One region of the Pseudohongiella sp. genome, then DNA from elsewhere that is predicted to be linked to it. Evidence: predicted binding sites of a transcription regulator. Region 1 holds the regulator's gene; each other region holds the start of a gene.
The links. Region 1 encodes sigma-54, which starts transcription at its own class of promoters, with help from an activator protein. Its sites were predicted from a motif close to ANTGGCATNNANNTTGCTNT; they were not measured.

Region 1 (3,554 bases):
AGACTCATCGATTTTTCGCAATCTCAGTGTTGAAGACAATATCATGGCGATCCTGCAGACCCGCAAGGATCTCGACGCCGCCCAGCGCCTGGAAAAAATGGAGAGCCTGCTTCAGGAGTTCCATATCACCCACATACGCCACAACAAGGGTATGAGCCTGTCCGGCGGTGAACGCAGGCGCACCGAGATCGCGCGCGCACTGGCCAATGATCCACGCTTCATCTTGCTGGATGAGCCCTTTGCCGGTGTCGATCCGATCTCTGTCAGTGATATCAAATCCATCATCGAACACTTGAAAACGCGCGGCATTGGTGTTCTGCTGACTGATCACAACGTCAGGGAAACGCTGGATATCTGTGAGAAAGCCTATATCGTGAGCGAAGGGGGCATCATTGCCGAAGGCAGTGCCGAACAGATACTGGCCAATCAAAAAGTGCGTGACGTCTACCTTGGCGAAAAATTCCGTATTTGACCGTGCGCAGCCTGCGGCCTGGCTGCCAGGTTCACGACATAGCATAAATTTTCCCTGGTAAAAATATTGCAAAATTCATCACAGATCGGCATGATGCTTGCTTGACGCGCGCAGAGCGGCAACAGGCCACGAAGAGCCATCATGCCTCAATAACGCCCGACAAGAGCCCAAAAGGGCCTGCGAGCGCGACCAACACAATATCTGTTATCAACGAGCAACTGTTATCAACGAGCAACAACGATGTATCTGATGCCATGAAAATTTCGCTACAGCTAAAGCTTGGTCAACAGCTGACCATGACTCCCCAGCTGCAGCAGGCAATCCGGCTCCTGCAGCTATCCACTCTGGATTTACAACAAGAAATTCATCAGGCTCTGGAATCCAACCCCATGCTGGAGGTGGATGAATCCCATGACACCGACGGCAATGACACCAGCTACGATAACGGCGACAGCGAATCGAACAGCCAGTCTGAGGGTGGCAAAGAACAGGACAGCAGCGGAAAAGATGAGGTTCGTGACACCTTTGCCGAACAGTCTTCTTCCGACGCGTCCTACGAGGCCAGCGGCGACGAATCGCATTGGGAAGACAACATCCCGGAACAACTGACAGTTGACACCAATTGGGATGATATTTATCAGAACAGCTACACGAGTGGTAGCCCGGCCCCCGATAACGACGACTTCGAATCCCGCGACACAGCGTCAGAATCATTGCAGGATCACTTGCTCTGGCAACTGAACCTGACCACCATGTCGGACACTGACCGACTTATCGCCATGGCTATCATCGACGCCGTGGACGCCAACGGGCAGCTGTCCGCCAGCCTTGAATCGATCCAGGAAGGGCTGCAGGAGCACCTGGACATAGAAGAGGATGAAGTCCTGGCCGTGTTGCATCGGGTGCAGCACTTTGATCCGGTTGGTGTAGCCGCACGGGATCTGTCCGAATGCCTGCTGATACAGCTTAACCAGATTCCGGACATCCTGGTTACCGATGCCGTGCGTCATGCCCGTATCCTGGTTAAAGACCACCTGTCACTGCTGGGCAATCGCGACTACGCTCAGGTCATGCGTCTGACTCGTCTGAAAGAGCCCGAGTTGCGCGACGCAATCGCCATCATAGAGAAACTGGATCCGCGCCCGGGCGCCGATGTTGCCCCATCCACTGCCACCTACATCGTACCGGATGTGTTTGTCAGCAAAGACCCTCGCAGCGGCCGCTGGCGTGTCGAACTCAACCCTGAGACGGCGCCCAAGCTGCGCATCAACGCGGATTACGCAGCACTGGTCAAACGCTCGGAAAACAGCACCGATAACAACTACCTGCGCGACAACCTGCAGGAAGCTCGCTGGTTTCTGAAAAGCCTGCAAAGCCGCAACGAGACGCTGCTGAAGGTTGCCAGCCGGATTGTCGAGCATCAGCAGGGCTTTCTGGAAAAAGGCGAGGAAGCCATGAAACCGCTGGTATTGCACGATATCGCGGAAGCCGTCGAGATGCACGAATCAACGATATCCCGGGTCACCACGCAGAAGTACATGCACACACCGCGCGGAATCTTCGAATTAAAGTATTTCTTTTCCAGCCACGTCAGCACCGCTGGCGGGGGCGAATGTTCGTCAACCGCCATTCGCGCCCTGATCAGGAAGCTGGTGGTGGCGGAGAACCCCCGCAAGCCGTTGAGCGACAGTAAAATCACGCAGTTGCTGGAAGACCAGGGTATCAACGTTGCCCGGCGAACAATTGCGAAATACCGGGAATCCCTGTCCATTCCGCCTTCCAACGAACGAAAAAGGCTTGTCTAGCCCCGGACTGAGCGTTGATGCATTGCCAGCGGCAGACCAAGGTTCTAGAATGGCAACCATCGGAAGACTAGGAAAACCTGATGCAACTGAGCAAAATCCTGAGCCCTGAACGCACCGTCTGTGATATGCCGGGCGTCAGCAAAAAACGCTTTCTCACGACCGTCAGTGAGCATATCGCGGGCAGCGCCAGCAGCCTGTCGGCAGACGCTATCTACAACGCATTGCTGGCGCGCGAACAACTGGGCAGCACCGGCATAGGCAATGGCATAGCAATACCTCACTGTCGCGTACAGGAATGCACCCGGATTATAGGCACACTGGTCAAACTGGATGAGGGCATCGACTTTGATGCCATTGACTCACAGCAGGTAGACCTGTTGTTTGTGCTGATTGTGCCGGCGGAGGAAACTGATGAGCATTTGCGTGTCCTGAGCGGGCTGGCGCGACTGTTCCATCAGGAAGCGTTTTGCCAGGCCTTGCGTGATGCCAAAAACAACAGTGAGCTTTACCAGACCGCGATACGGTTCAGCGAGCAGCCGCAAGACTGACCGCTGACGCCTGCCGGTACGATCAGCAGCGTGACATACACCCAAACTCAACCCAGATCCAAATGAGACAGGCGACCAATTGTGAGACTCCTGATCGTTAGCGGCCGCTCCGGTTCCGGCAAAAGCACCGCGCTAAACATGCTGGAAGATCATGGCTATTATTGTATCGACAATTTGCCGGCGAGCCTGTTGCCGGCTTTTGTCAGTCGGATATCGAGCGAAACCGTTGCCCTGCCCAGGGTAGCGGTCAGTATTGACGCGCGCAATTTACCTGATGATCTTAAAAAAGTACCGCAGATAATTGGCGAACTTCAGGTTTCGAAAATTGACACTGAAATCATTTTTCTGGATGCCAACAGCCCGACCCTGATCAAGCGTTTCAGTGAAAGCAGACGCAAACACCCCCTGACCACAGAGAGTATCGGCTTGCGTGAAGCCATCAATAAAGAGCGCGACATGCTCGAACCTATTGCTGCTCTGGCAGGCCTGTCTATCGACACCAGTACCATGTCGGTTCACGAACTACGCGCCACCGTCCGTGCGCGGGTAGTGGAGAAAAAAGACAGTTCACTGGCCCTGATGTTTGAATCATTCGGATTCAAGAACGGCGTACCGATAGATGCTGATTTCGTATTCGACGCACGCAGCCTGCCAAATCCATACTGGGAACCGGCATTGCGACCGCTGAACGGACTGGACGAACCAGTCAGACAATATCTGTCAGCGCAG
Region 2 (3,554 bases), on a different contig from region 1:
CGCGGGCCATGACAGTAACCGTTGCCTGCATGAAGCGCTGCCGACCCTGGTGCGGAAAATTAACAATAAACGCTGGCGTCAACTCAAGATATTGCACCGGATCTCGCGCCGGCACAGCAGTTTCGGCGAGATCTGCCGCCGGTTCTGCATTGCCATTCATCAGAAAAAACCAGGCTCCGCCGCCAACAGCGGCCAATACAACAATGGCGATCACGCCAATGAAAAGCCACTTTTTGCTGCCTGCAACGGCAACTACCTCGTCATCATCCGCCATACAAAACGTTCCTGACCTCAACCGCACGGGTTGAAATATTTCACCATGTCATTGTGACAGAAGCAAAGCTTGTGCCACTCTCTAAATAAGACGGTATCTTATTACTAATCAATTATATAGCGATTAGAAAAAAAGACACTCGCCAATTTAGTGACGCTACGAACAAAATTGGCGAGACGGATCAGACGAGTGTTTGACGCTATCCCGATGCGTGTATCACAGGGCGAGAGAGTTCAGGCGTAGAAATCGATCAGGGATTCGGAACGCACCAGCACCGGCTCGCTGGCGCTTGTTTCCTGTTCGCCTGACTCTGAGCCAGAGCCCGTGCCCTGATTTTGTTGCCCATTGGCCTCATCTTCGCGTTGTTGTGGCGACTGATCAGACACTGACACATCCTGCAAATTCAGCCCCTGATCCCGGAACAAATCCTGCAGGCGGCTAAGCTGCTGCTCCAGCGCTTCCCGCACTGTGGCGTGTTGACTGACAAAACTGACGTTGGTCTGTTGATCGGCAGACATCTGAATCTTGACCGTCAAACTACCGAGTTCTGGCGGATCCAGGCGGATCTGCGCAGAAGTGATGCCCTGACTGCTCATCACCAATAGTTGTCTGCCCAGGCTGTCTGACCAGCCTTGCTGCCCAAAGGCGGTATCCATGGTGAATCTGGGCAGGCCATCGGCAGTCCGGGTGGCTGACTGCTGGGCCGCCTGTGATTGCGCCTGCTGCGCGTTTTCGGTGGCAAACATTCGTTGATCAGCTCTGTTAAACAAAGTGCCATCGTCAGCCGTGGCTGCATTCAGAGCCGCGTTGGCAGCCTGACCTGAAACGGCATTCGGGCTTGCCGGGTTTTCAGCACTGATGCCCGACAACAACGATGCGCTCAGTTGGCTGGCTATCGCCTGATTACGTTCCAGTGGCGCACTGGTCTTTAATATGTCAGCCGACATGGGTTGACCATCATCAGTGGCGCTGCCCGATTGATTGAATTGAATTGAGCGAAAAGCGCTGACATTGGCTACTTCTGACGCAACTTTCTGACTGCCCGGCAGGCTCGCCAGTGCTGTTTCCGAGGTCTGTCGGTTTGTGTCTGCGGGCACCGGGGACCGGAGCATCAAGGCATCGTGTTCTGCGTCCGGATCGGGCGCATTCATGCTGACATCAGTCGCCAGCGCCGCAACTGAATCACCTTTTGCTGCGGCCATCATTCCCGGCACAGGCGCTCCACCGACGGGTGGTGACAAAGCACTTAGGGCAGCGCCTTGAACAAGGGCGCCACCAAGCGCTGTTGATTCAACGATCGGTCCGCCTGCCGGTGTCAGTGCCCCGCCTGGCTTACCAGGCTGGCCAGGCGTGCCGCTGCCACCCAGCAATTGCGCGACGGAACTGTTAGCCGGAGTCAGGCCCTCTGCAACACCCGCCGGGGATTCCCCCGCCGGCATCGACAGCGCCGCCAGCCAGTTACTCAGCGCGGACGGCAAGCTTTGGTCATCCAGAGGCAAACTATTTCCGCTCGCCAGTGCACCCGGAGACATCTGCAGCAGCTCATCAACGCTCCACCCCAATTGCTCGCCCAGGGCGCCGTCCAGCTCTGGCACCGCAGCACCTGACGGCAGTGACAACAGCGACTGTTCTGGGGGTAACGACACCCCGTGAGCGCTTAACAGGGCTCTCAAATCCGCGGCAAAGCGGCCTTCAGGGTCGGCCTTGCCATCACTGGCGTAGGACATAAAAAGCTTGTTTATCATATCCTTGCCATCAGACGATGCTGAACTGGCATCTGCGGCAAGCAGCCAGGAGCCCAATGCCCCGGCATCGGAGTCACCAGCCCCACGCGTCTTCGCCGCCGGCGATGCGGCGCCAACAATTGACATCAAATCAACAGTTACCAACATGTCCCATCCCTCTGCTTGATTGCCACAAGTCAGTACCCACACGGCAATGAACGGTGGCTTTACAATCTACTCAGTAAGGGACTTAGCAAGAAACCTGCCAGATTGATCAGGGGCAGCGTCGATGCGTATACGCGCGAGCACGGAGGGGGGTTGGAGCAGCATCAGGACCAGCCGGAGTCAGACGAGCGACGACGGGCAAACTCATCATGATTGCGTTGCTCATTCCGTGCCGTTTGAACATCAGCATCACGCTGTAGCCGTTCGAGCATTTTCTCCAGGCTCTTGTGGCGGATATCAAGTTTGCGCCAGTGCTCGCGTACCCGCTCCTGATCCTTTTGCATGTGCTCAATAAGTTCTCGCTGGTGGTTGATTGCGCGATCCAGTTGCTGATGGAAACCATCAAACAGCCGCAAGCGGTCGACCGTCATGCCCGCCTGACCGGACACCTGCATCTGATTCCTGTATTCCTGTTGATAGGCGTACAACTGGGACAACTTGTTTTCCTCAGCCTGAACACGCTGCTGCATCATGGCCAATGCCCGACCCGCCTTGTCTGCCTCGAGCCCGGCCAGACGCAGTACCGGCTGCATACGCTTGACGCGATTCAAGAGGCATTGCCTGATTGCTTGTCAGGCTGACCGGGTCTGTCACTGCCACCCAGGGTCGTTCGCGGTTGCAGTTGAGTAACATTGCCAGGGCCTGCAGCGCCGGTGCCTGCCCCCGGAAGTGAACGCCCCGGGGCGGGTGAGATAGCTTTACCCAAACGCTGTACAGCGTCGATCATGCCAACATTCTCGGTCAATCCCTGCTGCAAAAATTGACGCAGGTGCGGCATTCGTTCGATGGCAAAGTCAATATCCTTGTCTGCTCCCGTGGTGTAGGCACCAACGCTGATCAGATCACGATTCTGCTGATAACGCGAATACACCCGTTTAAACAACTGGGCTTTGGCCAGGTGGTCGGCACTGACTACTGCCGGCATCACACGACTGATGGACGCTTCGATATCAATAGCCGGATAATGGCCCTGCTCGGCCAATGTCCGCGACAATACGATGTGCCCATCGAGAATTGCTCGCGCCGAATCGGCAACCGGATCCTGCTGATCATCACCTTCGGTCAGGACTGTATAAAATGCCGTAATGGTACCCTCGCCGCTGTCGGCGTTGCCGGCACGCTCCACCAATTGCGGAATGCGTGCGAATACCGATGGCGGGTAGCCTTTGGTTGCGGGAGGTTCTCCGATTGCCAATGCGATTTCACGTTGCGCCATGGCATAACGCGTCAACGAATCCATCAGCATCAATACATCTTTGCCCTGGTCACGAAACCCCTCCGCGATGCGGGTCGTAATCATGGCCGCGCGCAAACGCATCAAAGGCGAATCG
Region 3 (3,554 bases), on a different contig from region 1:
GCGCGAGGATACTGGTTGATATTTTCAAGGTGGTCACCGCTTTTACTGTGGCCCATTCGGTAACATTGATTCTGGCGACATTGCAGATTGTTGTTCTGCCTTCCCGCCTGGTTGAATCAGTGATTGCTCTGTCCGTTGCGGTGACCGGACTGAATATAATCTTCCCGATATTTCGTGGCCATAGCTGGCAGATTGCCTTCGGCTTTGGCCTGATTCACGGTTTCGGGTTCGCCGGCGTACTCGGCGACCTGGCATTGCCCACGCACCTGTTCATCAGCAGCCTGCTCAGCTTCAATATTGGTGTTGAAATCGGTCAATTGGTGATCGTGGTACTGCTGGTACCCGCGTTATGGCTGCTGGGTCGGCTCGCGCTCACCCGACGCCTGACTGTGGCTGCCAGTGGCATTGCCATAACCGGCTTTGGCCTGCTGTGGCTGGCGCAACGTTCATTGCCTACCCTGGTCAGCTAGGGGGGCGGTAAACACCCACGTTGTCATGCCCGGCATCCTTCAGGTGCGAGGCATGCAGACGACTCATCATGCCCTTGTCACAGTACAGCAGGTAGTGCCGGGAAGCATCCAGGGTCGCAAACCGGGTACTGAGCTGATAAAAAGGCACAACAGCCACATCAAAGTCGTCCGTACTCAAGGGTGATCGCTCCTGTTCAGTGGGGTGCCGGATATCGACCACCACGGCGCCTGCCGGCACCGTGGCCATTTGCTCAGGCTCGACATCCCGATGCTCGATCACCTCAACAACCCGGTCAATCATTTGCACCTCGCGTGCATCTACTGCCGCGCGAAGCAGCGCCGGATCGATTTTTGCCTCTTCCTCAATGACACGATGTGGCCTGGCATTGGTGGTGGGTTTTACCGAAATCACGCCACAGTACTCCGGCACCTGCGCGGAGAACTCTTCCGTGCCAATACGACGCGCCATGTCGATGATGTCCTGTTTATCCGTGACAATGAGCGGCCGCAATATCAGCATGTCAGTCACCTGATCAATGACATTCAGGTTCGGCAGGGTCTGGCTCGCCACCTGTGCCACGCACTCCCCGGTCACCAGCGCCGACAACTTCATTTCGCGCGCCACCGTGTCGGCCGCGCGTATCATCATGCGCTTGAGCACGACCCCCATATGACCACTGTCGACTTTATCGAGGATTTCACTCAACAGCGGCTCGAACGGAACACTGACGAACTTGACCCGGTGCGAGGAACCAAAGCGCATCCACAGGTATAACGCCACCTCTTTTACTGCCAGTTCATGCTCCTTGCCGCCCAGATTAAAAAACAGAAAATGCGTCTGTATACCACGGCGCATGAACAGGTAACTGGACACCGAAGAGTCAAAACCGCCGGAGATCAATGACAACACCGGCTCCTGTGTGCCCATCGGGTAACCGCCCAAACCACGCCACTGCTCCTTGACCACATACAGAATCTGCTGGCGTATCTCCACCCGCACAGTAATATCCGGCCGATTCAGATCGACTTTTGCTGCACCGGTTTCGCGCAGCAGGGCCGCACCAAGGTATCGCTCCAGCTCCATGGAGTTGAAGTCATGATTGCCCTGCCGCTTGCTGCGCACGGCAAAGCTGCGGCCTTGCAGACGATCACGATAAAACGGCAGTATTTCCGCCACAATGCCGTCAAAATCAGGCAATGGCTGTTTGCTGACCTGACTGATAAGGGAAATGCCTGAGGTATTGCGCAGAATATCAACGACCTGATCGACAAGAATTTTGTCATCGCTGACGGTTTCCACTTCCAGAAGATCCCAGTCACCGGTTACACTGATGTTCGCATTCAGACGGCCGAGCATAATCCGCAGATTCCTCCGTAGCGCCTTGATCTGACGTTGGCGCACGGGACGCGTTTTGATGGTAATTTCGGGGAAAAAGCGGATAACGAATAACATTGCTGCTGACCTTGTGTACAACGTGTGTGGCAAGCCCGATGAGACTGGCAGGCATGATTTTCCGAGCCGGGATTGGGGCTGGCGCATCAAAACAGGGCATTATGCACCATTTATGTGCGAGCGCCTGAATTATGCTTTATATTGGTGCGTTTTTGCGCATCGCCCGATGCTAAGCCGACGGTCGACTCCTGATATACAGGGCTCCTGGCAGTTGTGAACGATGGCATATATCTTGCTCATTCTCAGCTACTCGGGCATGGTACGCGTACGCCATTATAATGCCGAATGCCCAGCTTGTTGAGTGCCATGAGGATAAAGTGAGTGGCACACGATCGACATAGAAGAAATGAACACTGAGCAACGACCGCGAATTGTGGTCGTATCAGATTATAAACTGTGACTTTAACCGTCACCCAATTCTCGATCACACGGAGGATCAGGAATGTCTGAGAAGACTTTAAACTTAATCAAAGAGAACGATGCCAAGTGGGTTGACTTGCGCTTTACCGATACCAAGGGTAAAGAGCAGCATGTGACCTTCCCTGCAGCCGTTGTTAACGAAGGCTTCATGGATGGCGTCATGTTCGACGGCTCCTCAGTAGCCGGCTGGAAAGGCATCAACGAATCAGACATGATCCTGAAGCCTGACGACACCACAGCTGTGCTGGATCCGTTTGCTGACGAAGTGCAGGTAAACCTGCGCTGCGACATCATCGAACCACGCACCATGCAGGGTTACAACCGTGACCCGCGCTCCGTGGCGCGTCGTGCTGAAGAATACCTGAAGTCGACCGGTATCGGCGACGAGGCGTTTTTTGGCCCTGAGCCAGAGTTTTTTGTGTTTGACGAAGTCAAATGGAATATCGCAATGGACGGCGCCTTCTTCAAGATCGGCAGCGAAGAAGCGGCCTGGTCGTCAGGCAAGAGCATTGACGGCGGCAACATGGGCCACCGCCCGAAAGTCAAAGGTGGTTACTTCCCCGTGCCTCCGGTTGATTCCCTGAGCGACCTGCGCGGCGCCATGTGCGACACCATGGAAGCCATGGGCCTTGAAATCGAGCTGCATCACCACGAAGTGGGCAACGCAGGTCAGTGCGAAATCGGCACCAAGTTCAACTCTCTGGTATACAAGGCCGATGAAGTTCAGATCCTGAAATACTGCGTACTGAATACCGCACATGCTTTTGGCAAAACGGCAACGTTCATGCCCAAACCGCTGGTTGGTGATAACGGTTCAGGCATGCACGTTCATATGTCCATTTCCAAAGATGGCAAAAACATGTTTGCCGGCGACGGCTATGCCGGCCTGTCTGAGACTGCCCTGTTCTACATCGGCGGTATCATCAAGCACGCCAAGGCACTGAATGCGTTCGGCAACGCCTCTACCAACAGCTACAAGCGTCTGGTCAAGGGCTTCGAGGCACCAACACTACTGGCCTATTCATCACGCAACCGTTCAGCTTCCATTCGTATTCCGTACATTCTGGGCGGCAATCCGAAGGCCGTTCGAATCGAAGTGCGTTTTGGTGACTGTACTGCCAACCCTTACCTGTACTTTGCGGCCCTGCTGATGGCCGGCCTGGACGGTATCAAGAACAAGATCCACCCTGGCGACCCTGCCAGCAAAGATC

Region 2: the regulator sigma-54 is predicted to act here: its motif matches at 2,249-2,268, upstream of WD071_RS01150 (flagellar hook-length control protein FliK).
Region 3: the regulator sigma-54 is predicted to act here: its motif matches at 2,143-2,162, upstream of glnA (type I glutamate--ammonia ligase).

What each region holds. Positions count from the first base shown of each region.
Region 1 is NZ_JBBDNQ010000034.1:96,138-99,691, forward strand. Features, by position in the region: gene lptB (LPS export ABC transporter ATP-binding protein) at 1-472, shown strand, start outside; gene WD071_RS12700 (RNA polymerase factor sigma-54) at 727-2,277, shown strand; gene ptsN (PTS IIA-like nitrogen regulatory protein PtsN) at 2,358-2,825, shown strand; gene rapZ (RNase adapter RapZ) at 2,907-3,554, shown strand, end outside.
Region 2 is NZ_JBBDNQ010000006.1:228,491-232,044, reverse strand. Features, by position in the region: gene WD071_RS01155 (flagellar basal body-associated FliL family protein) at 1-274, opposite strand, end outside; gene WD071_RS01150 (flagellar hook-length control protein FliK) at 508-2,166, opposite strand; gene fliJ (flagellar export protein FliJ) at 2,328-2,774, opposite strand; partial or broken gene fliI (flagellar protein export ATPase FliI) at 2,927-3,554, opposite strand, start outside.
Region 3 is NZ_JBBDNQ010000042.1:23,864-27,417, reverse strand. Features, by position in the region: gene WD071_RS15155 (HupE/UreJ family protein) at 1-470, shown strand, start outside; gene thiI (tRNA uracil 4-sulfurtransferase ThiI) at 463-1,923, opposite strand; gene glnA (type I glutamate--ammonia ligase) at 2,366-3,554, shown strand, end outside.